DNA from 4 places in the Streptomyces solicamelliae genome. Region 3 is predicted to be linked to each of the others. Evidence: riboswitches for the same ligand, from Rfam matches in the RefSeq annotation. Region 3 holds a riboswitch; each other region holds the start of a gene.

Region 1 (7,514 bases), 3.3 Mb from region 3:
AGCCGTACGTGCCCTTGGCCATCATCTCGGCGATCGTGCGGCGCTCGTCCTCGGTGATGCCGGGGTCGGCCGCCGGCGGGGCCAGCAGGATCGACGTGCCGTCCCGGCCCGCCGGGCCGACGGTGATCCAGCGCATCTTGCCCTGGCCCACGTCGCTGCGGACCTCGAAGCCGAGCACGTCCCGGTAGAACGCGAGCGACGCGTCCGGGTCGTCGTGCGGGAGGACCGTGGTGTGAATGGTGATGTCCATGCACGTCACGTTAATTGGGGCGGCTCGTTCGCGCTTCTTCGATCCTGATCGGTTCAAATGGAGGGGGAACGAGGGGAGTTCCCGGCTACTGGCCCGTCGCCGCCGCCTTCGCCCAGTCGCTCTCCGACTCCTCCTTCGGGATCCAGAGCAGCGGCTGCAGCCTGCGGCACAGCTCGTCCGCGCCGTCCTCCCACGGGAAGCGGCCGGCCTTGTCGGGCCAGAACAGCTGGGCGATCGGCAGCGGCGGGGTCTGGTAAAAGTCGATGCCCGCGCCGAAGAAGTCGTAGTACCAGCTCGGGTGCACCGGATGGACGACGACGTCGAGGCCGCCGTCCAGGACGTCGTCGCGGCGCGCGCCGAGTTCGAGCGGCGCGCCGTCGCGGATCGCCTTGCCCGCCGCGTTCACGACGCGCATCGCGGTCTCCTGGGACAGGCCGAAGACGCTGATCTCGGGGCTGCGCAGGGTGTGCCAGAGGCCGATCGAGTACCCCCAGTCGCCGGGGGCGTCGCCGCCGGCCACGCCCATCACGTGCCAGCCGAACTCGGCCACGCTCTTCATGACGCGGCGGTCGCGTTCCTCCCACGCCGGACCGCCCCACTCCGTGGGGGCGCAGAGGAGGCAGAAGCAGGGGTAATCGGCCGGGGCGCCTTGCGTGGAGCCGTCCGAGGAGGATTCGTGTGCGTTCACCCGGGGAGCGTAACCCCGGCCGCGAACGCCGCCACGTCGCGGAGGACGCGGTCCGGGGCCTCCCAGTACAGGGTGTGGCCCACTCCCTCGTACACCTCGAGGCGGGAGTCGGGGATCGTGTCGAGGATGGTCTGCTGGTCCGTTCGCGTGAGGAGGGGGTCCTGGTCGCCCCAGACGACCAGGGTGGGGACGAGGATGCCGGTCAGGGTCGCTCGCAGGTCCGTCTCCAGCAGGCCGCGCAAGGTCTCCCGCCACACCCGGGGCGGTGCCTTGAGGTTCTCGTCGACCACGGTCTCCAGGAAGCCGCGCCCCACCGGGGCCGCCGTCAGCCCGCGCGCGAACTCCTCCACGAAGGCGCGGTCCACGGGGTCGCCGTCCTCCAGCGGCCGCACCCTCGTCTCCCAGACCTCCCGCACCTCCGGCTTGTCCGCCAGCTCCGCCGGTGTGCCCAGCAGGACGAGCCCCGCGACCCGGTCCGGGCGCCGGCCGGCCACGATCCGGGCCTGCACGCCGCCGCTCGAACCGCCCACGAGCACCGCGCGTTCGAGGCCCACCGCGTCCAGGAACGCGACGAGGTCGTCGGCGAAGTCCTCCGGCGCGTACCCGTCCTCCGGCTTGTCGGCGTCGCCGTGACCGCGCTGGGTGGGTGCGTACGCGTGCAGCGCGGACGGCATGCGGCGCAGCATCGGCTCGAACGTCCACCAGGAGTCGGCGTAGCCGTGCACCAGCACGACCGGCGCGCCCTCGGGGCCGCCCGCCTCCGCGTACGGGAGGGTCGGGCGCCCGTCGCCCAGGTCGGCGCTGCGCACGGCTACGGCGGCCATCGCGGCCCTCCTCACCTCTTCCTTCCACGGTAAGGAGGGGGCTGCGGGGGGACAATCGGGGCATGAGGGAGCGGCTCGCGGAGTCCGAGCGGCCCACGGAGCCCGGGCGGTCCGCGGAGGCCGAGGAGTTCGTCTGGTACGCGGCGTACGGGTCCAACGTGCACACCGCGCGCCTGCGGGCCTATCTCGCCGGGGGCGCGCCGCCGGGCGCGGAGTGCGTGTACCCGGGGTGCCGGGACGCGTCCGAGCCGGTGCGGTCGACGGCGGTGGAGCTGCCGGGCGCGGTGTACTTCGCCACCGAGTCGCCCGTCTGGCACGGCGGGCGCGCCTTCTACGACCCGGGCGCGCGGGGCGTCGCGTACGGGCGGGCCCATCTGCTGCGCGCGGGGCAGTTCAGCGACCTCGTCGCCCAGGAGATGGGCCGGCCCGCGGGGACGGACCTCGATCTGACCGGGGCCGTCGCGCGCGGGCGGCTCGCGCTGGGGCCGGGGCGGTACGAGACGCTGGTCTGCGCCGGGGCGCTCGACGGTCTCCCGGTGCTGACGTTCACCGCGCCGTGGGCCCTGGCGGACGTGCCGCCGCGGCCGCCGTCGCCCGCGTACGTGCGGCACCTGGCCGCCGGCCTGTACGAGGCGGGGGCCTGGGGCGCCGACGAGATCGCCCGCTATCTGGCGGGGCTGCCGGGCGCGGCCGGGCTCTGGACGGCGGCGGAGGTGCGGGAGCTGCTGGGCGGGGCGGCCGTCAGCGCTGCTCCAGGCGGGCCTCCAGCCCGTCCGGTACGGCGTTGAGGCACGGGTTCGCGACTGGCGCTCCCGGCTTTCTTGCACAAAGTTCGAGAGACCACTTGCACACTGTTCAAGTGTCGCGCTAACTTCTACTTGAACAAAGTGCAAGTACCCCGCCCGGGGGTCCGACGAAGGGGAAGATCATGAACGCTCTCGCCACGGTCGCCGCCGGCGCCCAGCTGCTCGTCGCCGCCGCGTTCGTCAGCATCCCCGTGCTGCGGGCCCGCGTCGGGGACCGCGCCAAGGTCGCGGCCGAGGCCGAACTGCGCCGGCAGGGCGCGCGGGACACCGTCCTGGAGGAGAACGGGATGCGCTTCGACGCCGGCGGTCACGAGACCTGGGCGCCGGTCTCGATCGCCGTCCTCGTCGCGGCCCTGGCCGCGCTCAACTTCTTCGGGAGCGACTGGGGCCCGCTGCTGACCTGGATCTTCCAGTCGCTGGTCCTGCTCGGCAACGGCGTGATCCTGTACAGCCAGCTGACCGCCGTCCAGTCCGTGCGGGCCGCGTTCGAGCGCAAGGGCGACCCGACCCTGATGCGCATCGACGTGCCGGCCCTGCTCAAGGCCGCCGAGGACGCCTTCCCCTCCTGGACCCGCGTCCTGACGCACGTCCGCCACACCGCCGTGTTCGGCGGCTCCGTGCTCGCCGTCGCCGTGACCGCGCTCGCCGCGTGACACCGCACCCCCGGACGGGGGACCCCGTACGCGCGAGACCCCGGGCCTCGACCCGGGGTCTCGCGTTTTCGCCTTCTTCGGCTCCGACGGTCAGGCGTTGGGACGCTTGCCGTGGTTCGCCTTCCTCTTCTTGCGCGCGCGCCGCTTGTTGCCTCGCTTGGACATGGGGTTCGTCTCCCTTTGTCGTGCTTGCACGGGCTCGGCCAGTCTAGGAGCGCACCATCCGACCGGCGACCCGGTCCGCGAGGTATCCGAAGGCGGCGGCGAACACCGCCCACAGCGTGGCCTGGACCGCCAGGGCCGCCAGCCGGAAGTCCCACAGGACCGCCGCCGGGAAGCCCTCCGCCACCGCGTCCTCGTTGCCGGGCAGGACCGCGCAGGCGAGCACGACCGCGACGACGAAGCCGGCGAGGGCGACGAGAGTGGCGTTCCAGTTGCCGAGGCGCGGTGCGAGGCGGCGGCCGAGCATCGTCGCGGCGACGCCGAGCAGCACGCTCAGCAGGATCATCAGGAAGAAGAGCGTGGTGCGCTTCCCGATGGTGTCCGGGTTCCCGACGGCCGGCGGGGTCGCCGGGTACTTCAGGAACGGCACCAGATAGACGGTGACGAACGCGGCCCCGGCGGTGAGCGCCGCGGTCGCGCGCGGGGTGAACCGGCCGACGCGGCCGGCCAGGAAGCAGTACGCGAGGGCGGCGATGCCGCCGAGCGCGACGCCGTAGACGAGGACGCCGGTCGCCAGGCCGGCCGTCGACTGGACGGTCCGGCTGACGAGTTCGGCCTCCTCCTCGTGGTGGCCCGGGTGGGCGGCGGCCTCCTTGGCGGCCGCCGCCTCCTCGACCGCGATCGAGGCGTCGACGGACGGCTCGCCCGCGACGTACGCGACGGCGAAGGCGAACAGTCCGGCGATCAGGCCCGCGAGCATGCCGCGGACCAGCAGATTTCTGACGGTGGAACCGTGCACGTGCTCGCCGCCCCTCAGTGGCAGGGGAAGCCGAGCAGGTGGCGGCCGTCGTGCACGAACTCGTGCACGTCGGCGCCCGCGAAGACGGAGACGGCGCCCTGCTCGGCGCCGACGAAGTAGAGGGCGATCAGCATGAGCAGACCGCCGAAGACGGCCCAGGGCAGAACGGCGCGGACCGGAATGGCAGCCGGTACGGCGACGGAAGGGGTGGAAGCGGCGGGGGCGACGGCCTCGGCCATGGTGGAACCTCCTCGGGAGCTCGCGTCCCATACGGTGGTGCGCGACGACGGTCCGCGGGTCTGACTCACCGTCCCTGGGGGCGGCTCACAGTGGCGCGACCGTGCCGGAGTTGCACCGGACTTCCGTCTCGCCGTCGTCGATTTGTCGAATTGTCGCGGTGACCGTACCGCGACGGACGGTCGCCGCCAAGGCCGTGAGGGATGTATCACGATGACGGTACGGCTGACCCTGATCGCGCCCGCGCTCAACTCCGCGCTCCGCGAGGCACGGTTCGCGGACGCGCCCCTGGACCCGGCGGGGCGCGCGGAGGCGGAGGCGGTGGCCGGGGGGTTGCGCGCCGGGGGCGCGCGGGTGCGGATCTCGCCGTCGGAGCGCTGCCGTGAGACGGCGCGGGCGCTGGGCCTGGGCGCGGCGGCCGAGCCGCGCGCGGCGCTCGCGGGCTGCGCGATGGGGCGCTGGGCGGGGCGGCGGCTGGACGCGGTGGCGGCGGAGGAGGGGCCGGCGGTGGCGGCCTGGCTGTCCGACCCGTCGGCGGCCCCGCACGGCGGCGAGTCGCTGCGGGCGGTACGGGAACGGGTCGGCGTGTGGCTGGACGGCCTGGAGCCCGGGCGGGTACTGGCGGTGGTGGAACCGGACGTCCTGCGAGCGGCGGTCGTCCACGCGCTGACGTTGGACGACACGGCCCTGTGGCGCCTGGACGCACGCCCCCTCACCGCCACCCACCTCTCGGGCCGAGCGGGCCGCTGGAACCTCCACCTGGGCGAACCCCTCGCAGGATGAGGGGAAAGCCGACGACACACGGGAGCGGGGGCCGTGGAGGGGGGTGGTGTCCGGGACGTAAAGCGTGATTTGTGGCGCACGAGAAAGAGCACGCAACACGGAGGCCCCGCACGCGCCGTAAATCATGCAGTCCCGGACGCCGCCCCCCGGAACGGCACCCGCGGCACGCACCACGGACTTACGCCGGCTCCGCCCGCACCCGGGGCACGCACCACGGACTTACGCGGACTCCGCCCGCACCCGGGGCACGCACCACGGACTTACGCCGACTCCGCCCGCACCCGGGGCATGCACCACGGACTTACGCCGGCTCCGCCCGCACCCGCGGTGCGCACCACGGACTTACGCCGGCACCTACTCCGACTCCGCCCGCACCAACGCCACCAGCTCCTCCTCCCCCACCCCCAACTCCCGCGCCTCCGCCACCACTTCCCGCACCCTCTCCACAAGACGCGCGCGGGCCGGAGCGGTCGCGCCGGGGACGATGACCGCGCCCCGGCCGCGGCGGAGTTCGATGAGGCCCTCCTCCCGCAGCCGCTGGTAGCCGCGGAGGACGGTGTGGACGTTCACGCCCAGGGAGTCCGCCAACTGGCGTGCCGCCGGCAGCCGTTCACCCGGCTCGGCGGCGCCGTCGGCGAGCGCGGCGCGCACGCAGGCGGCGATCTGGTCGCCCAGCGGTACCGCGGAGGCGGGGTCTACTCGGAACAGCACGTCATCGACCTTCCCGCCGCGCCACCAGCGTGTTCAACAACGCCGCCGCCGTCCGCGCGTCCGCCACGGTGACCGCGAACTCCCGGCCGCCCGCCCGCCGTACGACCAGCGCCTCGCCCGCACGCAGCACCACACCGGTGCGGTGCGCGCGGACCCGGTAGCCCCAGCCCCCGAAGTCCGCCACGGGGTCCACGTCCCGCACGCTCGCGCCCTCGACGTCGTCGAGCGGCACGCGGATCCGGGGCCGCCCGGCCAGCGCCGGCGCGACGGTCAGCCCGCGCCGGTCCGCCGTCACCCGCACCCGGGCGAGCGCCAGCCCCGGCACCCCGACCAGCAGCGGGATCAGGGCCACGGGCCACGGGGCCAGGACCAGGGCCACCAGGCCGGCGAGCAACGTCACCGCACTCAGCGCGGCCAGCACCCCCGAGCCGGTGTCGCGGGACCAGCCCGCCACCTCGCCCGGCCCCAGGGGCAGTTGCTCGTACGGCTCCCCGTCCTCGGCCGCGGGCCGCGCCTCCTCCGGTACGAGCCGGCTCGCCGCCCACCCCACGAGCGCCGCGAGCCCCGCGGCGCCCGCCGCCACGGCCAGGTTGACCAGCGGCGAGGTGACGACCTGCGCATCGGCCGCGTCCAGGTTGTCGCGCAGCATCAGCACCAGCAGGACGCCCAGGAAGCCGGCCGTCGCCCACGCGCCCGCCAGCACCCGCCGGCGCGCGAACACGGTCCAGGCGACGCCCGCCGCGCACAGCAGCACCGCGCCGATCGCGGCCACGCCCGTCCGCGGCGTCCAGCCGTCCGCGCGGCCGTCGACGCCGGAGAAGTGCGTGGCCACCGGGTCGGGCAGCCGCCCCCACCAGGTGGCGAGCACCGCCGCGTACGCCGCGAGCGCGAGCGCGAACGGCAGTGCGGCCAGCAGCGGGAGTCGGATCCGGCGTGTCGTGTCCGAGGTCATCGGCAACCCTCCCCTAGTTCGAGTTGTTCGCACTCTACTAGAACAATCGAAAGAGAGGTCGGCGCGGGCCGAAAATCGTCACACCGGCCCCCGCGCCCTACTCCGCCCCGCACTCGTGGTTGCCGCGGTCCACCACGACCCGGTCCAGCAGGCCGCGCAGTACGTCCTGCTCGTCCGTCGTCAGGTTGGCGAAGAGCTCCCGCTCCGCCTCGCTCACCGCCGCGTCGACCTGGTCGAGCGCCGCCGTGCCCGCGCCGGTGATCTCCACGATGTGCCGCCGCCGGTCCGCCGGGTCGCGGCGCCGCTCGCAGAGCCCGGAGCCCTCCAGGTCGTTGAGGATCGCGACGAGCTGGCTGGGGTCGACCTCCAGCGCGGTGGCCAGGTCCCGCTGGCTCATGGCCCCGGGGGCCAGCCGCATCAGGGTCATGGCGTTCCTCGGGTGCAGCCCCGCGACGGCGAGAGCCGCGCGGATGCGGGCGGCGGTGAGCTCTCCCCGGTACGAGAGGAGGAAGCCGAGGCGGTCGGGGGAGTCAGCTGCTGCCATGGCTCCCACCGTAGCAGCGGGCCCATTGTGGAGCCGGGGGAATCGTTTATAGTCGTCAACGGTTTTCGTCCCCAGACCATTGACCACGTTGGAGTATCCCCATGT
Region 2 (7,514 bases), 1.0 Mb from region 3:
TGCCGGATCGCCGCGTCGACGTCGCGCCACTCGGAGTCGCCGAGGTGGCCGAGGCCGTCGGGCGAGCCGGGGGCGCCGGGGTCGCCGCGGTAGGCGGGCAGCAGGACGGGGATCTGCCGGCGGTGCAGGAAGGGCAGCAGGTTCAGCGGGTGCTGCCGGGTGGTGCCGAGGCCGTGCAGGGTGATCACCCAGGTGCGGCGGGGTCCGGGCACGTACCAGGCGGGCAGGGTGCCGAGCTCGCCGGCGATCTCGACGTCCTGGTAGTCGATGCCGAGGGCGCTGAGCGGGGTGCCGGTGTGCAGCTGCGGGGTGAGCCGGACCCGGGCGCCGGTCCGCAGGTCCCCCAGTTCGACGCGTTCGAGGCGGCGTACGACGGTGTCGGGGCTGTGCGGGACGTGGTCGAGGACGGGGCCGACGACGGCGTGCGTCTCGGGGCCCTCGATGCCGTACGTGCCGGGCCGCAGTGCGGCGAGGCTGCGGGTGAGGGTGATCCGGCCGGGGCCGGTGGCGTGCACGGTGAGTCTCGGGTCGCCGGGCAGGGCCCGGCCGGGCGGCAGGTTGAGGGCCGCGTCGCTGGCGTACCGGCCGGCCGCGTAGAGGGCCGCACCGACACCGATCAGGGTGGTGACGGCCGCTGCCGTCGCTGTAGCCGGGCGCACCGTTCCAGTGTCGGCACGGGTGCCGCGGCGTGCCAGCGGACGCGGGGCCGGCGGAGTGACCAGAATCTCATCGGGGCGGGTCCGGGCGGGGTTTCCGGCAGGGTGGACGAGTGCGGCAAAACCGGCACATGCCGCCCGCTCTCCCGCGACTGCGGGCGTGACCGGCGGTCGCACCCCTCTCGTTCGAGTGACCCACGGGCACCCCGAGGGCGAAGCGGAACCACTGGATACCGGATGGAGACACCCCACCGCCTGGCCCAGTTCATCTTCCGTTCACCCAGGTTGCCTACGTTCAACCAGCCACTGACGTCAAACGATTGCCTGGGTAAATGGAACACATCACGCTGCTGCTCGCCATTGTGGTCGTGACAGCTCTCGTGTTCGATTTCACGAACGGTTTCCACGACACCGCGAACGCGATGGCCACCACCATCTCGACCGGTGCACTCAAGCCGAAGACGGCGGTGGCCATGTCCGCCGTGCTGAACCTCGTCGGCGCCTTCCTGTCCGTCGAGGTCGCCAACACGATCTCCAAGGGACTCGTCAACGAGGAGGGCATCCAACCGGAAGTCATCCTCGCGGCACTCGTCGGCGCCATCCTCTGGAACCTGGTGACCTGGCTGGTCGGCCTGCCGTCCAGCTCCTCCCACGCCCTGATGGGCGGCCTCATCGGCGCGACCGTCGCCTCGATCGGCGTCAGCGGCGTCAACGGCGACGTCGTCCTCACGAAGGTCCTCCTCCCGGCCATCGCCGCCCCGCTGGTCGCCGGCCTCGCCGCGATGTTCGCCACCCGCCTCTCGTACCGGCTCGACCGGAACGCCGGCGGCAAGACGACGGAGAAGGGCTACCGGGCCGGCCAGATCGCGTCCGCCGGTCTCGTCTCCCTCGCGCACGGCACCAACGACGCGCAGAAGACGATGGGCATCATCACCCTCGCCCTGGTCGCCGGCGGCGTCCTCGCCCCCGGCTCCAACCCGCCGGTCTGGGTCATCGTCTCCGCCGGTCTGGCGATCGCGCTCGGCACCTACCTCGGCGGCTGGCGCATCATCCGCACGATGGGCAAGGGCCTGACGGACCTCGAGCCGAAGCAGGGCTTCGCCGCCCAGACCAGCGCGGCCACGGTCATCCTGGCCTCCTCCCACCTGGGCTTCTCCCTCTCCACCACGCACTCCTGCTCCGGCGCCGTCATGGGCGCGGGTCTGGGCCGCAAGGGCGGTGTCGTCCGCTGGTCGACGGCCACCCGGATGTTCGTGGCCTGGGGCCTGACCCTTCCGGCCGCGGCGCTGGTCGGCGCCGGCGCCGAGTACGTCGCCCGCCAGGGCGACTGGGGCGTGGCCGCCGTCACGGCCTTCCTGATCACCTCCTGCCTGGCCATCTGGGTCATCTCCCGCCGCCAGGTCGTCGACCACACCAACGTCAACGACGTCGACGACGAGCCCGCGGGCGTCGTCACCACGGCCATCGCCGCCGTCACCCCGCCGCCGGCCGGCTCCGTCGCCGCCGTCGCGGACGAGGGCCTCAAGACCACCATCCCCACGCCGGCCCCCACGGACCCGGCAGCTCCCCCGGCCTCCGCCGCCGCGGTGTAAGGAACGAACGACATGAAGATCGACTGGGCAGCTCTCGGCTCCGTCTTCGGAGTCAGCCTCGTGGCGACCGTCGCCCTCGTGGGCCTCTTCACCCTCGGCGTCGTCGGCCTCTCCAAGCAGGAGCAGGCCGCCGCGCAGGGCGGCTCCGCCACCCTGGCGCGCACCGGCGCGTACGCCTGCTTCGCACTGTGCGCGGCGGCCGTCGCGTACGGCATCTATCTGATCGTCGCCTGACGATCCGGGAACCACCGGCCGGGCGGGCCGCACCTTCGGGTGCGGCCCGCCCGGCCGTCGTGTCTGTGGTGCTTCGCACAGTGACCCGTCGCAGGTCAAGGGTGAGTTGACGGCTGTTCGCGGGGCGTGGTGGACTCACGGGGCCATTACGGCGGCAACGAAGAGGAAGCCCGGTGCGAATCCGGCGCGGTCCCGCCACTGTGACCGGGGTACGAGACAGTCCCCCGGGAGCCAGGAACTCTCGCCGCCGGTCACGTCGAGCCAGGGCGCGGACCCTGAGTGAGGACAATGCGCCATGCCTGGCCGCAGCACAGCCACAGCTGTCTACGCGTACGGCGCCACCGCCGGTCTGGTGGCCGATCTCGCCCTGGGCGACCCCCGCCGGGGCCACCCCGTCGCCGCTTTCGGCCGCGCCGCCGGAGCGGTCGAGCGGCTGCTCTGGCGCGACCACCGCGGCTGGGGCGCGCTGCACACCGCCGTCTGCGCGGGCGGCGCGGCCGCCGCGGGGGCGCTCGCGGCCCGGGCCGTACGAGGCCGGGGCGCCGCGTCCGTGGCGCTGACCGCCGCCTCCGTCTGGGCCGTCGTCGGCGGCACCACCCTGGGCCGGGAGGCCCGCGCCATCGGCGGCGCACTCGCCGCCGGCGACCTGGACGTCGCCCGCGAGCGGCTGCCGCATCTGTGCGGCCGCGACCCGCAGTCCCTGGACGGTCCGGCGATGGCCCGCGCGGTCGTGGAGTCGGTCGCCGAGAACACCTCCGACGCGGTGGTGGGCGCGCTGGTCTGGGGTGCGGTGGCGGGCGTGCCGGGCCTCGTCGGCTTCCGCGCGGTGAACACCCTGGACGCGATGGTCGGCCACAAGTCGCCGCGGTACCGCCGGTTCGGCTGGGCCTCGGCGCGGCTCGACGACCTGGCCGGCTGGCCCGGCGCCCGGCTGACCGCGGCGCTCGCCGTCGCCGCCGGCGGCGACCCGCGCGGCGCGGTCCGCGCCTGGCGCGCGGACGCGGCGAAGCACCCGAGCCCCAACGCGGGCCCGGTGGAGGCGTCGTTCGCGGGGGCGCTCGGGGTACGTCTCGGGGGCACGCTCGCGTACGGCGGCCGGGTCGAGCACCGGCCGGTGCTCAACGGGGCGGGACGGGCGGTGGCGGTCGCCGACATCGAGCGGGCGGTGACGCTGTCGCGCCGGGTGACGGCACTGACGCTGGGGGTCTGTGTGGGCGGCCGGATGATCGTGAACGCGATGAAGCGGAGGGGTGCATGAGAGGCGGGGGGCTGCTGGTCGCCGGGACCACGTCCGACGCGGGCAAGAGCGTCGTCACGGCCGGCATCTGCCGCTGGCTGGTCCGGCAGGGGATCAAGGTCGCGCCGTTCAAGGGACAGAACATGTCCCTGAACTCCTTCGTGACCCGGGAGGGCGCGGAGATCGGCCGGGCGCAGGCCATGCAGGCGCAGGCGGCGCGGGTCGAGCCGACCGCGCTGATGAACCCGGTGCTGCTGAAGCCCGGGAGCGACCGGTCCAGCCAGGTCGTGCTGATGGGCAGGCCGGTCGGCGAACTGAGCGCCCGCGGGTACCACGGGGGCCGGCAGAAGGAGCTGTTCGAGCCGGTGCTCGCCTGCCTGGATGAGCTGCGGAGCACGTACGACGCGGTGATCTGCGAGGGCGCGGGCAGCCCCGCCGAGATCAACCTGCGGCGCACGGACATCGTCAACATGGGCATCGCGCGGGCGGCGGAGCTGCCGGTGGTGGTCGTCGGGGACATCGACCGGGGCGGGGTGTTCGCCCAGTTCTTCGGCACGACGGCGCTGCTCGCGCCGGAGGACCAGCGGCTGATCGCCGGATACCTGGTGAACAAGTTCCGCGGCGACGTGACGCTGCTGGAACCGGGGCTCGACATGCTGCACGGCCTGACCGGGCGGCGGACCCTCGGCGTCCTGCCGTACGCGCACGGGCTCGGCATCGACGAGGAGGACGGCCTGCGGGTCTCGCTGCGCGGCGCGGTGCGGGAGTCGGTCGTCGCGCCGCCGGTCGGCGAGGACGTGCTGCGGGTCGCGGTGTGCGCGGTCCCGCTGATGTCCAACTTCACGGACGTGGACGCGCTGGCGGCCGAGCCGGGCGTGGTGGTGCGGTTCGTGGACCGCGCGGAGGAGCTCGTCGACGCGGACCTGGTCGTCGTACCGGGGACGCGCGGGACTGTGAAGGCGCTGGCCTGGCTGCGGGAGCGGGGCCTCGCGGACGCGCTCGCGCGGCGCGCGGCGGAGGGCCGGCCGGTCCTCGGCATCTGCGGCGGCTTCCAAGCCCTGTCGGAGCACATCGAGGACGAGGTCGAGTCCAAGGCGGGCAGCGTGGCCGGGCTCGGGCTGCTGCCCGTACAGGTCCGCTTCGCGGTGGAGAAGACCCTGGCCCGCCCGGTCGGCGAGGCGCTCGGCGAGCGCGTCGAGGGCTACGAGATCCACCACGGCGTCGCGGACGTACAGGGCGGGGAGCCGTTCCTGGACGGCTGCCGGGTGGGCGCGGTGTGGGGCACGCACTGGCACGGCTCGCTGGAGAGCGACGGCTTCCGCCGCGCTTTCCTCCGCGAGGTCGCGGCGGCCGCTGGCCGCCGCTTCGTCCCGGCCCCGGACACGTCGTTCGGCGCGCTGCGGGAGGACCAGCTGGACCGCCTCGGCGACCTGATCGAGGAACACGCGGACACGGACGCACTCCTGCGGCTGATCGAGCAGGGCCCGCCCGAGGGCCTGCCGTTCGTGCCGCCGGGGGCGCCGTGAGGACGGCCCGGGGGGCGGCTGCGGGCCGGGGGGCGGGGCGCGCGCCGGGCACCGCCCCGGCGTGGTGCCTGCCTGTTCGGCCCCGGCGGGGTCCAGGGGCGGGGCCCCTGGTCACGGGGAGGGGCGGGGTGGGGCAAGAGCCCGCCGCAGGCGCACGGCCCGCCGCGCCCGCCGACCGCATCCGACCCTCCGCCCCCCGCACCCACTTCGTACTCGACGCCCACCGCGAAGGAGCGATCACCCGATGAGCACCCGCTACCCGTTCACGGCCGTCGTCGGCATGGACGATCTACGTCTCGCGCTGCTGCTGAACGCCGTCAGCCCCGCCGTGGGCGGGGTGCTCGTGCGGGGCGAGAAGGGGACCGCCAAGTCGACCGCCGTGCGGGCGCTCGCCGATCTGCTGCCGGCGGTACCGGTCGTCGCCGGGTGCCGGTTCAGCTGTGATCCGGGGGCGCCCGATCCGGGGTGTCCCGACGGGCCGCACCAGGGGGACGCTTCCGGCTCCCGCGCCGCGCGCATGGTCGAGCTCCCCGTCGGCGCGTCCGAGGACCGGCTCGTCGGGGCGCTGGACATCGAGAAGGCGCTCGCGGACGGGGTGAAGGCGTTCGAGCCGGGGCTGCTGGCCGACGCGCACCGGGGGATCCTCTACGTCGACGAGGTCAACCTGCTGCATGACCACCTGATCGATCTGCTGCTCGACGCCGCCGCCATGGGGTCCTCCTACGTCGAGCGCGAGGGCGTGTCCGTGCGGCACGCCGCACGGTTCCTGCTCGTGGGGACGATGAACCCCGAGGAGGGCGAGCTGCGGCCGCAGTTGCTCGACCGCTTCGGGCTCACCGTCGAGGTCGCCGCCTCGCGCGAGCCCGAGCAGCGGGTCGAAGTGGTGCGCCGGCGGCTGGCGTTCGAGGACGACCCGGCCGTGTTCGCCGCCCGCTGGGCGGACGAGGAGGCCGCGCTGCGGGACCGGATCGTCGCCGCGCGCGCCCTGCTGCCGCAGGTCGTGCTCGGGGACGCCGCGCTGCTCCAGATCGCCGCGACCTGCGCCGCGTTCGAGGTCGACGGCATGCGCGCCGACATCGTCATGGCCCGCACCGCGACCGCCCTCGCCGCCTGGGCGGGGCGGACCGAGGTGACCTCCGACGACGTACGGCAGGCCGCGCTGCTCGCGCTTCCGCACCGCCGGCGACGCAACCCGTTCGACGCCCCGGGCCTCGACGAGGACAAGCTCGACGAGACCCTGGAGCAGTTCAAGGACGACGACGAGCCCGATCCCGATCCGGACGGGCCCGGCGACGGCGGACCCGGCGGCGGGGGCGTTCCCCCGCAGGGCGAAGGCCCCGACGCCGCCCCCGAGAGCCCCGCACCGGCCGACGCGCCTGCCCAGGCCCCCGCGCCCGGCGGGCCCGGTGCCGGTGACCGCGCCGCCGTGAAGGCCGCCGAGCCGTTCCGTACGAAGATGCTGAGCGTCCCCGGCCTCGGCGAGGGCGCCGCCGGCCGCCGCTCCCGGGCGCGTACCGCGCACGGGCGGACGACCGGCGCGACCCGCCCCCGCGGCACGCTGACCAAGCTCCACCTCACCGCCACCGTCACCGCCGCCGCCCCGCACCAGAAGGCGCGCGGCCGCTCCGGCCCGGGCCTCGTCGTCCGGCGCGACGACCTGCGGCAGGCGACCCGCGAGGGCCGCGAGGGCAACCTCGTCCTCTTCGCCGTGGACGCCTCCGGCTCCATGGCCGCCCGGCAGCGCATGAGCGCCGTCAAGGGCGCCGTGCTCTCGCTGCTCCTCGACGCGTACCAGCGCCGCGACAAGGTCGGCCTGATCACCTTCCGCGGCCGCGGCGCCGAGGTCGCGCTGCCGCCGACCTCGTCCGTGGACGCTGCGGCGGCCCGGCTCGAACAGCTCCCGACCGGCGGCCGCACCCCGCTCTCCGCCGGGCTGCTGAAGGCCCACGACGTGCTGCGCGTCGAGCGGTTGCGCGACCCGTCCCGCCGCCCGCTGCTCGTCGTCGTGACCGACGGCCGGGCCACCGGCGGCGGCGCCGACCCGCTGGCCCTCGCCACCCGCGCCGCGCGGCTGCACGCCGCCGAGGGCACCGCCAGCGTCGTCGTGGACTGCGAGACCGGGCCGGTCCGGCTCGGCCTCGCCGGGCACCTCGCCCGCGAACTCGGCGGCACCGCCGTCACCTTGGACGAGTTGCGCGCCGACTCCATCGCCGGGCTCGTCAGGAACGTACAAGCAGAGAGCGCCAACGCCACCAGGAGGGCCGCGTAA
Region 3 (7,514 bases):
AAGTACTTCGCCTGCTGCTTCTCGAGGTGGGCTGTGGTCCTGGCGACGCATTCGGCGAACTCGGCGTCGTCCTCCAGGCCCTTGCCGACCGCGCGCAGGAGGTCACGGAGCAGCGCTGCCCCGTCGGCGTAGTCCGCGGCGATGCCGATCGGAGGGTTCCAGATCATGGACGGGACGATCGTCGTTCCGCGCCCCACCATGAGCTTGTGCGCGAGCGGGATGTCCCAGTTGTGCTCGGAAATGCATCGGATCCCCTTGGGGATCTCCGTCTCATTCGGCATCGAGTCTGCGGAGTAGAGGTACGAACGGTTTGCCATGGTCGCGACGCTAACACCGGGCACCGACAAGGCCGGCGCCGTCGGACGTCACGGCGTGACGACGGCGACGTTCGGGTCGGGGTCGTCGAGGGCTGGGTGCTGTACTCCGCGGAACGGAGCGCACGGTGGCTGCGGAACGGAGCGCACGGTGGCTGCCGATCGGGTACCGGGCACCCTGACGGTCGTCCCCGGCCGGGCTGCCTCCATCTGGTGCCGGTCGCGGCCTGCTTGGTGCCGGCGGTCACCCGTCGGCGGTACGGGCCTCCGCCTCGGGCGATCTGCCGCCCAGCCCCGGGATCAGCACCGCCGCCACCGCCAGGTGCATCAGGGCGAGGGAGACCCGGGTGGCGCCGTCCATGCCGTCGCCGATGAACGGCAGGAAGGACACGGCCAGTACGACGCCGGCCACCCCGGTCCACAGGGCGCGGGCGCGCCGCACCCCGAACCGCTCCAGGGCGGCCAGCAGTCCCCAGCCGAAGAGCGACGCGAGCAGGGCGACGAAGGCCACCGGCACGGCGCCGATGTCGAGCGTCTGCCCACCGTCGGCGATCCGCAGCCGGTGCCCCAGCAGCGGGTCCGTGACCAGCCACACCAGGACGGGGGCCAGGACGGCCAGGACCGCAACCCCCAGGCGCCTTCTGCGCGCGCTCACTTGGCGCCCTCCGCGATCGCTCCGTGCAGGAAGAACTCCACGAGCTCCTGCGGGGTCAGGTCGGGCTCGTCGTCCGTACGCGGCTGGGTGAAGAGCAGCCCGAAGAAGAGGGCGGCGATCTGCTCCGGCGGCCGGCGCAGGGCGGCCTTGTCGGGCTCCAGCAGCTCCGCGAGGGCCTCGCGGATACGGGTCGTCGACTCGTCGCGGCCCGCGCCGCGCACCGTGCCGGGGTGCTTGCCGCCACGATGCCCCAGCGAGCCGGCGATCGCGCCCATCCTGGACATGTGCGCCTGCAGCGCCTCGGCCGCCTCCGCGAGCCGGTCGGGCAGCGGCTGGGACAGGTCGATCGCGTCGAGCTCGCGGACCGCGTGCTCGGGAGAGAGCGCCTCGGCCATGCACGCCTGCAGCAGCTCGTCCTTGTCGGCGAAGACGCGGAAGATCGTGCCCTCGCCGATGCCCGCGGCGCGGGCGATCTTCGAGGTCGTCACCGCGGCGCCGTACTCGGCGATCAGCGGGATCGCGGTCTGGATGATCATTTCCCGGCGCTGCTCCGGCGACATGGCGGGGGCGCGGCGGCGGGTGGTCCGGTTCTCCTCAGGTGCTGTCATGACATCGAGACTACGGAGTGAGCACTCACTCCGTCAATGAGTGAGCACTCACTCCGGTCACCTTCCCGCCCCACGCACGTGCCCGAAAGGGGTACCCCGCAGCCACGCCCCACGTGACCATCGCCGCGGCAGCGTCGATACTGCCGAGCGTGGAGACCTCGACCGCCGCCAGCCGAGCCGTCCCATTCAGCTGACACACCATCACGTCGGATCCCAAGGAGACACTCATGCGCATGCTGATCAACGTCCCCGAGACCGTGGTCGCCGACGCGTTGCGCGGGATGGCCGCCGCGCATCCGGAGTTGGCGGTGGACGTGGAGAACCGGGTGGTGATGCGACGGGACGCTCCCGTCGAGGGGAAGGTCGCGCTCGTGTCGGGAGGCGGCTCCGGGCATGAGCCGATGCACGGGGGGTTCGTGGGGCCGGGGATGTTGGCGGCGGCGTGTCCCGGGGAGGTTTTCACGTCGCCCGTTCCCGACCAGATGGTGCGTGCGGCGGCCGCGGTGGACAGCGGGTCCGGGGTGTTGTTCGTGGTGAAGAACTACACCGGGGACGTGCTCAACTTCGAGATGGCCGCCGAGCTCGCCGAGGACGAGGGAATCCAGGTCGCCAAGGTGCTCGTGGACGACGACGTGGCCGTGACCGACAGTCTGTACACGGCCGGGCGGCGCGGGACCGGGGCCACGCTGTTCGTGGAGAAGATCGCCGGGGCGGCCGCCGAGGAGGGGCAGCCGCTGGAGCGGGTGGAGGCGATCGCCCGTCAGGTCAATGCGAGCTCACGGAGCTTCGGGGTAGCGCTGAGCGCGTGTACGACGCCCGCCAAGGGGAGTCCCACTTTTGAGCTGCCTCCCGGTGAGCTGGAGTTGGGAATCGGGATTCACGGCGAGCCGGGGCGGGAGCGGCGGGCGATGATGACCTCCCGGGAGATCGCCGACGTCGCCGTCGACGCCGTGCTCGACGATCTGCGGCCCGACGGACCCGTGCTCGCGCTCGTCAACGGGATGGGCGCCACCCCGCTCCTCGAGCTGTACGGGTTCAACGCCGAGGTCCAGCGCGTACTGGCCGAGCGCGGCGTGCCGGTCGCCCGCACCCTGGTCGGGAACTACGTGACCTCGCTCGACATGGCAGGCTGCTCCGTGACGTTGTGCCGCCTGGACGAGGAACTGCTCCGGCTCTGGGACGCGCCGGTGGAGACGCCCGCGCTGCGCTGGGGTCGTTGAGCCGCGAGAAGGGGAGTGCCTGAAGTGACTCGGTACGACGGTGAGTTCTTTCGGCGGTGGCTGGTCCTGACCGCTGCCGCCGTGGAACGGGAGGCCGGGCGGCTCACCGAGCTGGACTCGGCGATCGGCGACGCGGACCACGGCGTGAACCTGCGGCGCGGGTTCGCCGCCGTCACGGCCGTACTGGACAAGGAGGCGCCGGACACGCCGGGCGCGGTCCTGACGCTCGCGGGGCGGCAGCTGATCTCCACGGTGGGCGGGGCGTCCGGACCGCTGTACGGGACGCTGCTGCGGCGCACCGGCAAGGAGCTCGGCGTCGAGGCGACCGTCGGCCGGGAGCGGCTCGCCGCCGCGCTCGGCGCCGGGGTTGCGGCCGTCGCGCAGCTCGGCGGGGCGCAGGCCGGGGACAAGACGATGCTGGACGCGCTCCTTCCGGCCGTCGAGGGGCTGGGCGAGTCGTTCGCGGCAGCCCGCGACGCGGCCGCGCAGGGCGCCCTGGCGACCGTGCCGCTGCAGGCCCGCAAGGGCAGGGCCAGCTACCTCGGGGAGCGGAGCATCGGACACGAGGACCCGGGGGCGGCCTCCTCCGCGCTGCTGATCGCCGCCCTCGCGGAGGCGGCCGCGTGACCGCCGACGATCGGGCGTACGTCGGCCTCGTGCTCGTCTCGCACAGCGCCGCCGTCGCCTCCGCCGTCGCCGAACTCGCCCGCGGGCTCGCCGGCGGCGGCCCGACCGCGCCGCTCGCCGCGGCGGGCGGCACCCCCGACGGCGGGCTCGGCACCAGCTCCGAACTGATCGCCGACGCCGCGCGGGCCGTCGACCGGGGCGCGGGCGTGGCGCTGCTCGTCGACCTCGGCAGCGCCGTGCTGACGGTGAAGGCGCTGCTCGCGGAGGGCGACGAACTCCCCGCGGGGGCGCGGCTCGTGGACGCACCCTTCCTGGAGGGCGCGGTCGCCGCGCTCGTCACGGCGAGCGCCGGCGGCGACCTGGACGCGGTGGCCGCGGCGGCCTCGGAGGCGTACGGCTACCGCAAGGAATGACCGGGCGGAAGAGGTCTGGGAGGGGCTCGGGAGGGGCCGGGAGGAGGTCCGCAAGGGGTCCGGAGGAGGTCCGGAAGGGGCCCGTACTCCTTCCGGACCTCGTCCGCCGAAACCGGGCCATGTTGTGATGCGCCTGGTCAACGCACTAATGTCGCAGGGCCTTGGTGTACGGGAAACCGGTGCAGTACCGGTGCGGCCCTCGCCACTGTGATCGGGAGGTCCGGCTCCATCCCCTCGTGGGAGGCCACTGGACCGCCGCGGGTGACCGCTGCGGTGTGGGAAGGCGGAGTCCGGGCGGCATGACCGTCAGCCAGGAGACCGGCCAAGGTGCGTTGTCCATCCACGAGGTGCTGGAGAGGGTCTCCCAACCATGCATATAGCCGAGGGGTATCTGCCCCCCTTGCACGCGGCGGCCTGGGGCGCGGCGTCCGCCCCCTTCGTCGTCCACGGCGTCCGCGCCCTGACCCGTGAGGTCAAGGCCCACCCCGAGTCCACCCTGCTGCTCGGCGCGTCCGGCGCGTTCACTTTCGTCCTCTCCGCCCTCAAGCTGCCGTCCGTGACGGGTAGTTGCTCGCATCCGACGGGTACGGGGCTCGGCGCGATCCTGTTCCGGCCGCCGATCATGGCGGTGCTCGGCACGATCACCCTGCTCTTCCAGGCCCTGCTGCTGGCCCACGGCGGTCTCACGACCCTCGGCGCGAACGTCTTCTCGATGGCGATCGTCGGGCCCTGGGCGGGGTACGGCATCTACCGGCTGCTGCGGCGGTTCGGCCTGCCGCTGATGGTGAGCGTGTTCGCCGGCGCGTTCCTCGCCGACCTCACGACGTACTGCGTCACCAGCGTGCAGCTGGCGCTGGCCTTCCCCGACCCGAGCACCGGCTTCGTCGGCGCGCTCGCGAAGTTCGGCTCCATCTTCGCGGTGACGCAGCTGCCGCTGGCGGTCAGCGAGGGGCTGCTCACGGTGCTCGTGATGCGGCTGCTGACCCAGTCCAGCAAGGGCGAGCTGACGCGCCTGGGCGTGCTGCTCCAGGGCGGCGGCAAGGGCGGAGCGCAGGACGGTACGACGACGGGGGCGGCGGTCCGATGATGAGCCGTAACGCGAAGATCAACGCTCTGCTGCTGCTCGCGGTGGCCGCACTGGCCGTACTGCCCCTGGCGCTCGGGCTCGGCGACCACAAGGAGGAGCCGTTCACCGGCGCGGACGGCGAGGCCGAGGTGGCGATCACCGAGCTGGAACCTGACTACAAGCCCTGGTTCAGCCCGCTGTACGAGCCGCCGTCCGGCGAGATCGAGTCGGCGCTGTTCTCGCTCCAGGCCGCGCTCGGCGCGGGTGTGCTGGCGTACTACTTCGGGCTGCGCAAGGGACGGAAGCAGGGCGAGGCGCGGGCGCGGGCGGGTGTGGGTGCGGAGAGTGACTCGCCGGTCGGCCCGACGGTGCCCGCATCCGTGCCTGCGAGCACGGACACGGACGGTGCCGTACGGGACGGCGATCCGGAGGCCGCGCCGAAGACCGAGCGCGCACCGCACCCCTCCCCCGAGGCCTGACCCCCGGTGCTGCCCATCGACGTGGCGGCGCACAGCAGTCGCTGGCGCCGCCGTCATCCCTGCGAGAAGGCCGTGCTCGGCTTCGGCCTGACGCTGTGCGCGGTGTCCCTGCCCCCATGGCCGGGCGCGCCGCTCGTCGCGGCGGCGACGCTGGCCGTGCTGCTCGGGCCCGCCGGGGTGCCGGCGCGGCAGCTGTGGCGGGCCTTCCGGATCCCGCTGGGTTTCTGCGTGACCGGCGCGGTGCCGCTGCTGTTCCAGGTCGGCGGTCCCGACGGCCTCGTCACGCTCGCGCCGGACGGCCCGCGGCATGCCGCCGAGCTGCTGCTGCGTACCTCGGCGGCGTCGCTGGGGGTGCTGCTGTTCGCGTTCACCACGCCCGTCTCGGACGTGCTGCCGCGCCTGGTACGGGCCGGGGTGCCCGCGCCGGTCGTGGACGTGGCGCTCGTGATGTACCGGATCGGCTTCCTGCTGCTCGACGCGGTCGCCCGGGTCCGGCAGGCGCAGGCGGCCCGGCTCGGCCTCACCACCCGGGCGGCGACCTGGCGTTCGCTGGCCGGCCTGGGCGCGACGGCGTTCGTGCGCGCCTTCGACCGGGCGCAGCGGCTGCAGACGGGCCTGGCCGGGCGCGGTTACGACGGGACGCTGCGCGTCCTGGTCCCCGAGGCCGCGGTGTCACGGCGGTTCCTCGCGGCGACGGCGGCGCTGCTGGCCGGTCTGGTCGCCCTCACCCTCGTACTCGAAAGGTCTCTGCCGTGAGCAGCGTTCAGCCCCCGGTCGTCCAGCTCGTGCAGGCGGGGTTCGCTTACGAGGACGGGCCACCCGTCTTCGACGGGATCGACTTCGCCGTGCCGGAGGGGCGCGCGATGGCGCTGCTCGGCCGGAACGGCAGCGGCAAGACGACGCTGATGCGGCTGCTCAGCGGTGGCCTGCAGTGCCGGTCGGGCGCGCTGCGGCTGGCCGGCGAGGAGGTCGCGTACGACCGCAGGGGCCTGACCCGGCTGCGGACGACGGTGCAGCTGGTGCTGCAGGACCCGGACGACCAGCTGTTCGCGGCGTCCGTCGGGCAGGACGTGTCGTTCGGGCCGCTGAACCTGGGGCTGCCGGAGGACGAGGTACGGCTGCGGGTGCGCGAGGCGCTGGAGGCGCTGGACATCACGGCGCTGGAGGACCGGCCGACGCACCTGCTCTCGTACGGCCAGCGCAAGCGGGCGGCGATCGCAGGTGCGGTGGCGATGCGGCCGCGCGTGCTGATCCTGGACGAGCCGACGGCCGGCCTGGACCCGCACGGGCAGGAGCGGCTCCTGGAGGTGCTCGGCCGGCTGCGGGACACGGGTACGACGGTGGTGATGGCGACGCACGACGTGGACCTGGCGCTGCGCTGGGCGGACGACGCGGCGGTACTGTCGCCCACCGGGCTCCGCACGGGCCCGATCGAGGAACTGCTCGCCGACGACGCCCTCCTCGCGGCGGCCCGCCTGCGCCGCCCGTGGGGCATGGCCGTCACCCGTCTCCTGCGCGAGCAGGGCCTGCTGCCGGAGGACGTACCGGGCCCGCGGACCGCGGAGGAACTGGACGCGTGGGCGGAGACGGCACAGGGCACCCACAGGCCCACCGGCTGACGCGACCGGGCGGGCGGGCCACGGGCGCCCGCCCGAGCGGGCGGGCGAGTGGACGGACGGGCCAGGCGGCCGAGCGGCGGGGCGCCCACCAGGCGGACCACCGTCGTCCGCCGCCCCTCGGCCGCCGTGGCCGTGGCGGACGCACCGCCCGCTCCGGCCTCTCCACCACCCTCAGTCGTCCGCCGCCACCAGTACCGTCATCCGCCTCGCGCCGCGGTCGATGATCACGAACTCGTGGAACTCCCCGTGCACCGGTCCCCAGTCGTGGTACGCGTCGTCCGCGAGCTCGGTCAGGCGGTACACACAGTCGGCCTCCGCCCAGTCGTCGACGGTCGATTCCGTGCGCAGGTCCGCCGCCAGGCCGACGGGGACGGGCTCGTACTGGTCCGCCCACTCCCACAGCTGCCGCGCGGCCTCCGCCGCGCGAACCGGCTCGTACGCCTCCGGCGTGACCCGGCTCAGCCAGTACGGGCCGTGCCGCATGCCGTCCGGCGTGACTCCCCCGCCCGCATA
Region 4 (7,514 bases), 3.3 Mb from region 3:
GAAGAGCGGTACAAGAAACGCAACACCGTCGAGCGCGCCATCAACCGGCTCAAGCAGCACCGGGCGGTAGCCACGCGCTACGACAAGCGCCGCTACGTCTACCTGGGCACCGCCACCGCCGCAGCCCTCACCATCTGGCTCCGCACATGATCGGCCGGACAAGTCCTAGTCGTCCGAGGAACCCGCAGCCCCTTCCAGGTCTCCCTCCGTCTCCAGGAACACCTGGCGCAGGGCGGCCAGGATCTCCGGGTCCGGCTTCTCCCACATCCCCCGCGACTCCGCCTCGAGCAGGCGCTCCGCGATGCCGTGCAGGGCCCAGGGGTTGGCCTCCTTCAGGAAGGCCTGGTTGGTCTCGTCGAGGACGTACTCCTGGGTGAGCTTGTCGTACATCCAGTCGGCGACCACACCTGTCGTGGCGTCGTACCCGAAGAGGTAGTCGACGGTCGCCGCCAGCTCGAACGCGCCCTTGTAGCCGTGCCGGCGCATCGCCTCGATCCAGCGCGGGTTGACCACACGGGCGCGGAAGACGCGGGAGGTCTCCTCGACGAGCGTCCGCGTCCGCACGGTCTCCGGGCGCGTGGAGTCGCCGATGTACGCCTCCGGCGCGCTGCCGGTCAGCGCGCGGACGGTGGCCACCATGCCGCCGTGGTACTGGAAGTAGTCGTCCGAGTCGGCGATGTCGTGCTCGCGGGTGTCGGTGTTCTTCGCGGCCACCGCGATCCGCTTGTACGCCGTCTCCATCTCCTCGCGCGCCGGCCGGCCGTCGAGGCCGCGGCCGTACGCGTAGCCGCCCCACACCGTGTACACCTCGGCGAGGTCGGCGTCGGTGCGCCAGTCGCGGGAGTCGATCAGCTGGAGCAGGCCCGCGCCGTACGTGCCCGGACGGGAGCCGAAGATACGGGTGGTGGCGCGGCGCTCGTCGCCGTGCGCGGCGAGGTCGGCCTGCGCGTGCGCCCGTACGTAGTTGTCCTCGGCCGACTCGTCGGCAAGCCCGGCGACCAGCCGGACGGCGTCGTCGAGCAGGCCGATGACGTGCGGGAACGCGTCCCGGAAGAAGCCGGAGATGCGGAGGGTCACGTCGACGCGCGGGCGGCCCAGCTCGGCGAGCGGCACCGCCTCCAGGCCCTTCACACGGCGGGACGCCTCGTCCCACACCGGGCGGACGCCGAGCAGCGCCAGCGCCTCGGCGACGTCGTCGCCGGCGGTGCGCATCGCGCTCGTGCCCCACAGCGACAGGCCCACCGAGGTCGGCCACTCGCCGTTGTCGGTGCGGTACCGCTCCAGGAGCGAGTCGGCGAGCGCCTGGCCGGTCTCCCAGGCGAGCCGGGACGGCACGGCCTTCGGGTCGACGGAGTAGAAGTTGCGGCCGGTCGGCAGCACGTTGACCAGGCCGCGCAGCGGCGAGCCGGACGGGCCGGCCGGCACGAAGCCGCCGTTCAGGGCGTGCACGGCGTGGGTGAGTTCGTCGGTGGTGGCCGCGAGGCGCGGGACGACCTGCTCGCAGGCGAAGCGGAGCACCGCCGCGACCTCCGGGCCGTACGCGTCGGGCACCGCGGCGACGTTCCAGTCCGCGTACTCCATCGCCTCGACCAGCTCGCGGGCCTTCGCCTCGGCCTCGTCGGCGGTGACGCGGGTGGCGGCCGACTCGTCCAGGCCCAGGGCCTCGCGCAGACCGGGCAGGGCCTGCGTGCCGCCCCAGATCTGACGGGCCCGCAGGATCGACAGGACCAGGTTCACCCGGGCCTCGCCGGTGGGCGCGCCGCCGAGGACGTGCAGACCGTCGCGGATCTGGGCGTCCTTGACCTCGCACAGCCAGCCGTCGACGTGCAGCAGGAAGTCGTCGAAGCCGTCGTCGTCGGGCCGCTCGTCCATGCCGAGGTCGTGGTCCAGCTTCGCGGCCTGGATCAGCGTCCAGATCTGGGCGCGGATCGCCGGCAGCTTCGCCGGGTCCATGCTGCTGATCTGCGCGTACTCGTCGAGCAGCTGCTCCAGGCGGGCGATGTCGCCGTACGAGTCGGCGCGCGCCATCGGCGGCACGAGGTGGTCGACGAGTGTGGCGTGGACGCGCCGCTTGGCCTGGGTGCCCTCGCCGGGGTCGTTGACGAGGAACGGGTAGACCAGCGGCAGATCGCCCAGCGCCGCGTCCGGGCCGCACGCCGCGGACAGGCCCGCGTTCTTGCCCGGCAGCCATTCGAGGTTGCCGTGCTTGCCCAGGTGGACCATTGCGTCCGCGCCGAACCCTCCGTCCTCGGCTCGGGCGGCGATCCACCGGTAGGCGGCCAGGTAGTGGTGCGAGGGCGGCAGATCGGGGTCGTGGTAGATCGCGATCGGGTTCTCGCCGAAGCCGCGCGGCGGCTGGATGAGGATCAGCAGGTTCCCGCGGCGCAGGGCCGCGAGGACGATGTCGCCCTCCGGGTTGCGGGACCGGTCGAGGAACATCTCGCCGGGGGCCGGGCCCCAGTGCTCCTCGACCTGCTCGCGCAGTTCGGCGGGGAGTTCGGCGTACCAGCGCTTGTAGTCGGCGGCCGGGATGCGGACGGGATTCCGGGCCAGCTGCTCCTCGGTGAGCCAGTCCTGGTCGTGGCCGCCGGCCTCGATCAGCGCGTAGATCAGCTCGTCGCCGTCGCCGGAGACCAGGCCGGGGATGTCGGCCGTCGGGCCGAAGTCGTAGCCCTCGGCGATCAGGCGCCTGAGCAGCTCGACCGCGGAGGCCGGGGTGTCGAGGCCGACCGCGTTGCCGATCCGGGAGTGCTTGGTCGGGTAGGCGGAGAGGACGAGCGCCAGCTTCTTCTCGGCGTTCGGGATGTGCCGCAGACGCGCGTGGCGGACGGCGATGCCGGCGACGCGGGCGGCGCGCTCGGCGTCGGCGACGTACGCGGGCAGGCCGTCCTCGTCGATCTCCTTGAAGGAGAACGGGACGGTGATCAGACGGCCGTCGAACTCGGGGACGGCGACCTGGCTGGCGGCGTCCAGCGGGGAGAGACCCTCGTCGTTCTCCTCCCACGCCTCCCGGGAGCCGGTCAGGCACAGCGCCTGCAGGACGGGCACGTCGAGGGCGGCGAGCGCGCCCGCGTCCCACGCCTCCTCGTCGCCGCCGGCCTGCGCCTCGGCGGGCTTGGTGCCGCCGGCGGCGAGGACGGTGGTGACGATCGCGTCCGCACCCTTCAGGCGGTCGAGCAGCTCCGGCTCGGGGGCGCGCAGGGACGCCACGTACAGCGGCAGGGCCTGCGCGCCGGCGTCCTCGATCGCGTCGCAGAGGGCGCCGACGAAGGCGGTGTTGCCGCTCATGTGGTGGGCGCGGTAGTAGAGCACGGCGATGGTGGGGCCGCTGTCGTTCCTCCGCGCACGGTCCAGCGGGCCCCAGGTCGGCGCGGCCGTCGGGGACTCGAAGCCGTGGCCGGTCAGCAGCACGGTGTCGGACAGGAAGCGGGCCAGCTGCTCCAGGTTGTCCGGGCCGCCGTGCGCCAGGTAGGCGTGCGCCTCGGTGGCCACGCCGACCGGCACGGTGGAGGCGCTCATGAGCTGGGCGTCCGGGGCCTGTTCGCCGGTCAGGACGACGACCGGCTTTCCGGCGGCGAGGATCGTGTCGAGCCCCTCCTGCCAGGCGCGGACGCCGCCGAGGAGGCGGACGACGACGAGGTCGGCGTCGTCCAGCAGACCCGGCAGGTCGTCGGCCGGGAGGCGGGACGGGTTGGCGAAGCGGTACTCGACCGGGCCGCCGGCCGCACGGGCGCTGAGCAGGTCGGTGTCGGAGTGCGACAGCAGCAGGATTCGCATGCGAGCGCTGGCCTTCCTCGGGGTTTCCGCGCCCCGGGTGGTCTGGTGGACGGCAGGGAGTTCCTGACTCACCGTCCCCCCGGTGTCGGCGGGGGCCGGCTCACAGTGGCGGGACCGCGCCGGAATCTCACCGGGCTTCCTCCCCGGGGTCCTTCGACCCCATGCCGTCTGCATAGTAGATCCTGGCCGCGGCGGGCCGGGCGGGGCCGCGGAGTCGACCGGATCACACCTCGTGGAAGGCCGGTTTCCCGTGGGTATGCTCGCCGCCATGCCGCCCACCCCACGCACCTCGCCCGAGTCGGGCGAACCTCTCATACGGGACCGAGGCGACGCCTGCCCCGGGGCGCTGCGTCTGCACCCCGCCGACGACGGGCGTCTGGCCCGACTGCGCCTGCCCGCAGGGCGTTTGACGATACGTCAGCTGGAGGTTCTGGCCGACGCGGCGCTCCGGCTCGGCGACGGGCAGGTGTCCGTCACGTCCCGCGGCAACGCGGAGCTGCGGGGTCTCGGCGACGGCTGTGGGGCGGAGCTGGCGGCGCTCCTGGCGGACGTGGGCCTGCTGCCCTCGGCGGCGCACGAACGGATCCGCAACATCGTGGCCTCCCCGGCCGCCGGCCTGGACGGACTCGGCTGCGCGGACGTGCAGTTGTGGGCAGGGGAGCTGGACACGCTGCTGTGCGCGCAGGAGTGGACCCCGTCCCTTTCGGGCCGTTTCCTCTTCGTCCTCGACGACGGCCGCGGCGACGTGGCGGGCCTCGGCGGCGATGTGACCTTGATCGCAGAGCCGGACGGCACGGCGCTGCTGCACGTCGGCGACGAGGCGTACCGCGTCGCGGCCGCCGACGCCCCCCGCGCGGCCCTGGCCGCCTCGGACGCCTTCCTGCGCGCGGCGCGGGAGAGCGGGGCGTGGCGGGTACGGGAGCTGCCCGAGGACGAGGCCCTCGACCTCGCCGCCGCGCTCGCCCGCGCGGGCGTGGACGCCGAGCGCGTCCCCGTACCGCCGCCGCTCCCGCAGGGCGCGCCGCCCGTGCCCGGGGTGCTCGGGGCGGACGCGCTGTACGTGCTCGCGCCGCTCGGGCGGTTCACCACGGGCCAGTTGCGGGCGCTGGCGGCCACCGGCCCGGTGCGGCTCACGCCCTGGCGCGGGGTGGTCGTGACCGGCGCGGGCGCCGGGCGGCTGCCCGCCCTGGCCGCGTACGGCCTGATCACCCGCCCCGACTCGCCCTGGACGGGCGTCGGCGCGTGCACCGGCCGCCCCGGCTGCGCCAAGTCCCTCGCGGACGTCCGGGGCGACGCCCTCCGGGCCGCCCGCGCGAGCGCCGGGGCGGCGGGCCTGCTCCCGGTCTACCTCTCCGGCTGCGACCGCCGCTGCGGCCACCCGCACGGCGACTGGGTCGACGTCCTCGCCACCGCCGGCGGCGACTACCTCGTGAACGGCGTCCCCGTCCCCCGTACCTCCCTGCCCGAAGCCGTCGCCACGGCCCGTACGACGAGATGAGCGAGAGCAACAGGATGTTCGACTACGAGAAGGACGGCGCGGAGATCTACCGCCGGTCCTTTGCCACGATCCGCGCCGAGGCGGATCTCGCGGATCTGCCCGCCGACGTGAGCCAGGTCGCGGTACGGATGATCCATGCCTGCGGCATGACCGACCTCGTCGAGGACATCGCCTACTCGCCGGGCGTCGTCTCCGCCGCCCGCACCGCGCTGCAGGCCGGCGCGCCGATCCTGTGCGACGCGCAGATGGTCGCCAGCGGCGTCACCCGCAAGCGGCTGCCCGCCGACAACGAGGTGCTCTGCGCGCTGTCCGACCCGGCGGTGCCGGAGCTCGCCGCGCAGCTCGGCACCACCCGCAGCGCCGCCGCGTTCGAGGTGCTGCGCGACCGCCTCGAAGGCTCCGTCGTCGCCATCGGCAACGCGCCCACCGCGCTCTTCCACCTCCTGGAGATGATCGCGAAGGGCGCGCCCCGCCCGGCGGCCGTGCTCGGCATTCCGGTCGGCTTCATCGGCGCCGCCGAGTCGAAGGACGCCCTCGCCGCGAGCGAGCTCGGCCTGGAGTACCTGGTCGTCCGCGGCCGGCGCGGCGGCAGCGCCATGACCGCGGCCGCCCTCAACGCCCTCGCCCACGAAGCGGAGATCCAGGCATGAGCACCCCCGGCAAGCTGTACGGCGTCGGTCTCGGCCCCGGCGACCCGAACCTGATGACCGTGGCCGCGGTGAAGGCCATCGCGGCCGCCGACGTCATCGCGTACCACTCCGCCCGGCACGGCCGCTCCATCGCGCGCTCGATCGCCGCGGAGCACATCCGCGAGGACCACGTCGAGGAGCGGCTGATGTACCCGCTCACCGTGGAGACCACGGACCACCCCGGCGGCTACCGGGGCGCGTTGAACGACTTCTACGAGGAGGCGTCGGAGCGGCTCGCCGCGCACCTCGACGCGGGCCGCACGGTCGCCGTGCTCGCCGAGGGCGACCCGCTGTTCTACGGCTCGTACCAGCACATGCACAAGCGTCTCGCGCACCGCTACGACACGGAGGTCATCCCCGGCGTCACCTCGGTCAGCGCGGCGGCCGCCCGGCTCGGGGAGCCGCTGTGCGAGGCCGAGGAGGTGCTGACGATCGTCCCCGGCACACTGCCGGAGGAGGAGCTGACGGCCCGTCTCGCCGGCACGGACTCGGCGGTCGTGATGAAGCTCGGCCGCACGTTCCCGGCGGTCAAGCGGGCCCTGGAGCGCGCGGGCAGGCTGGAGGACGCGCGGTACGTGGAGCGCGCCACGATGGCGGGCGAGCGGACCGGCCGGCTCGTGGACGTGGACCCGGAGTCGGTGCCGTACTTCTCGGTGGCCGTCCTGCCGTCCCGGATCGATCAGGAGCCGCCCGTACGGGAACGCGGCGAGGTCGTGGTCGTCGGGACCGGCCCGGCCGGGGCACGCTGGCTCACCCCGGAGTCGCGGGGCGTGCTGCAGAACGCGGACGACCTGGTCGGCTACACCACCTACCTGGACCGGGTGCCGGTGCTGCGGCCCGGTCAGCGGCGGCACGGCTCGGACAACAAGGTCGAGTCCGAGCGCGCCGAGTTCGCGCTCGACCTGGCCAGCCGCGGCCGCCGCGTCGCGGTGGTCTCCGGCGGCGACCCGGGCGTGTTCGCCATGGCCACGGCGGTCCTGGAGGTCGCCTCGGAGCCGGCGTACTCGGACGTGCCGGTGCGCGTGGTGCCCGGCGTGACGGCCGCCAACGCGGCGGCCGCGGCCGCCGGCGCGCCGCTCGGCCACGACTACGCGACGATCTCGCTCTCCGACCGCCTCAAGCCCTGGGACGTCATCGCGCAGCGGCTGCGCGCCGCGGCGGAGGCGGACCTCGTCCTCGCCCTGTACAACCCCGGCTCCAAGTCCCGTACCCACCAGGTCGCCGCCGCCCGCGACCTGCTCCTGGAACTCCGCGCCCCGCAGACCCCGGTCGTGGTCGCCCGCGATGTCGGCGGCCCCGAGGAGTCGGTCCGCGTGGTCACCCTCAAGACCCTGGATCCCTCCGAGGTCGACATGCGCACCCTCCTCCTGATCGGCTCCTCCCAGACCCAGGCCGTCGAACGCGCCGACGGCCGCACGATCACCTGGACCCCGCGCCGCTACGGCTGAGCGGAACACCGACGTGGGGGCGCTCCGCCCCCACCTCGCCGCCCGGCTCACCCGACCGGCGCGGCATACGGGTTCGGCTCCGGGGACTCGCCATGTCGTGGT

The links. A riboswitch is a leader RNA that binds a small molecule or an ion and turns the genes downstream of it on or off. The one in region 3 is predicted to bind cobalamin.
Region 1: it holds a riboswitch for cobalamin, as region 3 does, so the genes downstream of both, ABZO31_RS17625 (CbtB domain-containing protein) here and ABZO31_RS02410 (energy-coupling factor ABC transporter permease) in region 3, are expected to answer to the same signal.
Region 2: it holds a riboswitch for cobalamin, as region 3 does, so the genes downstream of both, ABZO31_RS06905 (cobalamin biosynthesis protein) here and ABZO31_RS02410 (energy-coupling factor ABC transporter permease) in region 3, are expected to answer to the same signal.
Region 4: it holds a riboswitch for cobalamin, as region 3 does, so the genes downstream of both, cobN (cobaltochelatase subunit CobN) here and ABZO31_RS02410 (energy-coupling factor ABC transporter permease) in region 3, are expected to answer to the same signal.

Annotation. Positions count from the first base shown of each region.
Region 1 covers NZ_CP160404.1:3,780,714-3,788,227, forward strand. The annotation lists gene ABZO31_RS17590 (VOC family protein) at 1-250, opposite strand, end outside; gene ABZO31_RS17595 (DUF4262 domain-containing protein) at 336-938, opposite strand; gene ABZO31_RS17600 (alpha/beta fold hydrolase) at 935-1,762, opposite strand; gene ABZO31_RS17605 (histone deacetylase) at 1,825-2,550, shown strand; gene ABZO31_RS17610 (hypothetical protein) at 2,691-3,221, shown strand; gene ABZO31_RS17615 (50S ribosomal protein bL37) at 3,312-3,386, opposite strand; gene ABZO31_RS17620 (CbtA family protein) at 3,430-4,182, opposite strand; gene ABZO31_RS17625 (CbtB domain-containing protein) at 4,197-4,421, opposite strand; cobalamin riboswitch at 4,454-4,602, opposite strand; gene ABZO31_RS17630 (histidine phosphatase family protein) at 4,633-5,202, shown strand; gene ABZO31_RS17635 (GntR family transcriptional regulator) at 5,557-5,913, opposite strand; gene ABZO31_RS17640 (DUF1648 domain-containing protein) at 5,915-6,865, opposite strand; gene ABZO31_RS17645 (MarR family winged helix-turn-helix transcriptional regulator) at 6,963-7,409, opposite strand; gene ABZO31_RS17650 (DoxX family protein) at 7,511-7,514, shown strand, end outside.
Region 2 covers NZ_CP160404.1:1,486,221-1,493,734, forward strand. The annotation lists gene ABZO31_RS06890 (alpha/beta hydrolase) at 1-659, opposite strand, end outside; gene ABZO31_RS06895 (inorganic phosphate transporter) at 989-2,248, shown strand; gene ABZO31_RS06900 (hypothetical protein) at 2,261-2,482, shown strand; cobalamin riboswitch at 2,618-2,746, shown strand; gene ABZO31_RS06905 (cobalamin biosynthesis protein) at 2,778-3,740, shown strand; gene ABZO31_RS06910 (cobyric acid synthase) at 3,737-5,245, shown strand; gene ABZO31_RS06915 (putative cobaltochelatase) at 5,490-7,514, shown strand; gene cobO (cob(I)yrinic acid a,c-diamide adenosyltransferase) at 7,514-7,514, shown strand, end outside.
Region 3 covers NZ_CP160404.1:488,085-495,598, forward strand. The annotation lists gene ABZO31_RS02380 (hypothetical protein) at 1-317, opposite strand, end outside; gene ABZO31_RS02385 (DUF6069 family protein) at 559-969, opposite strand; gene ABZO31_RS02390 (TetR/AcrR family transcriptional regulator) at 966-1,577, opposite strand; gene dhaK (dihydroxyacetone kinase subunit DhaK) at 1,805-2,797, shown strand; gene dhaL (dihydroxyacetone kinase subunit DhaL) at 2,822-3,424, shown strand; gene ABZO31_RS02405 (PTS-dependent dihydroxyacetone kinase phosphotransferase subunit DhaM) at 3,421-3,837, shown strand; cobalamin riboswitch at 3,955-4,179, shown strand; gene ABZO31_RS02410 (energy-coupling factor ABC transporter permease) at 4,208-4,924, shown strand; gene ABZO31_RS02415 (energy-coupling factor ABC transporter substrate-binding protein) at 4,924-5,382, shown strand; gene cbiQ (cobalt ECF transporter T component CbiQ) at 5,389-6,138, shown strand; gene ABZO31_RS02425 (ATP-binding cassette domain-containing protein) at 6,135-7,001, shown strand; gene ABZO31_RS02430 (hypothetical protein) at 7,173-7,514, opposite strand, start outside.
Region 4 covers NZ_CP160404.1:3,791,576-3,799,089, forward strand. The annotation lists partial or broken gene ABZO31_RS17665 (IS5 family transposase) at 1-150, shown strand, start outside; gene cobN (cobaltochelatase subunit CobN) at 166-3,777, opposite strand; cobalamin riboswitch at 3,814-3,958, opposite strand; gene ABZO31_RS17675 (cobalamin biosynthesis protein CobG) at 4,034-5,275, shown strand; gene ABZO31_RS17680 (precorrin-8X methylmutase) at 5,272-5,925, shown strand; gene ABZO31_RS17685 (precorrin-2 C(20)-methyltransferase) at 5,922-7,412, shown strand.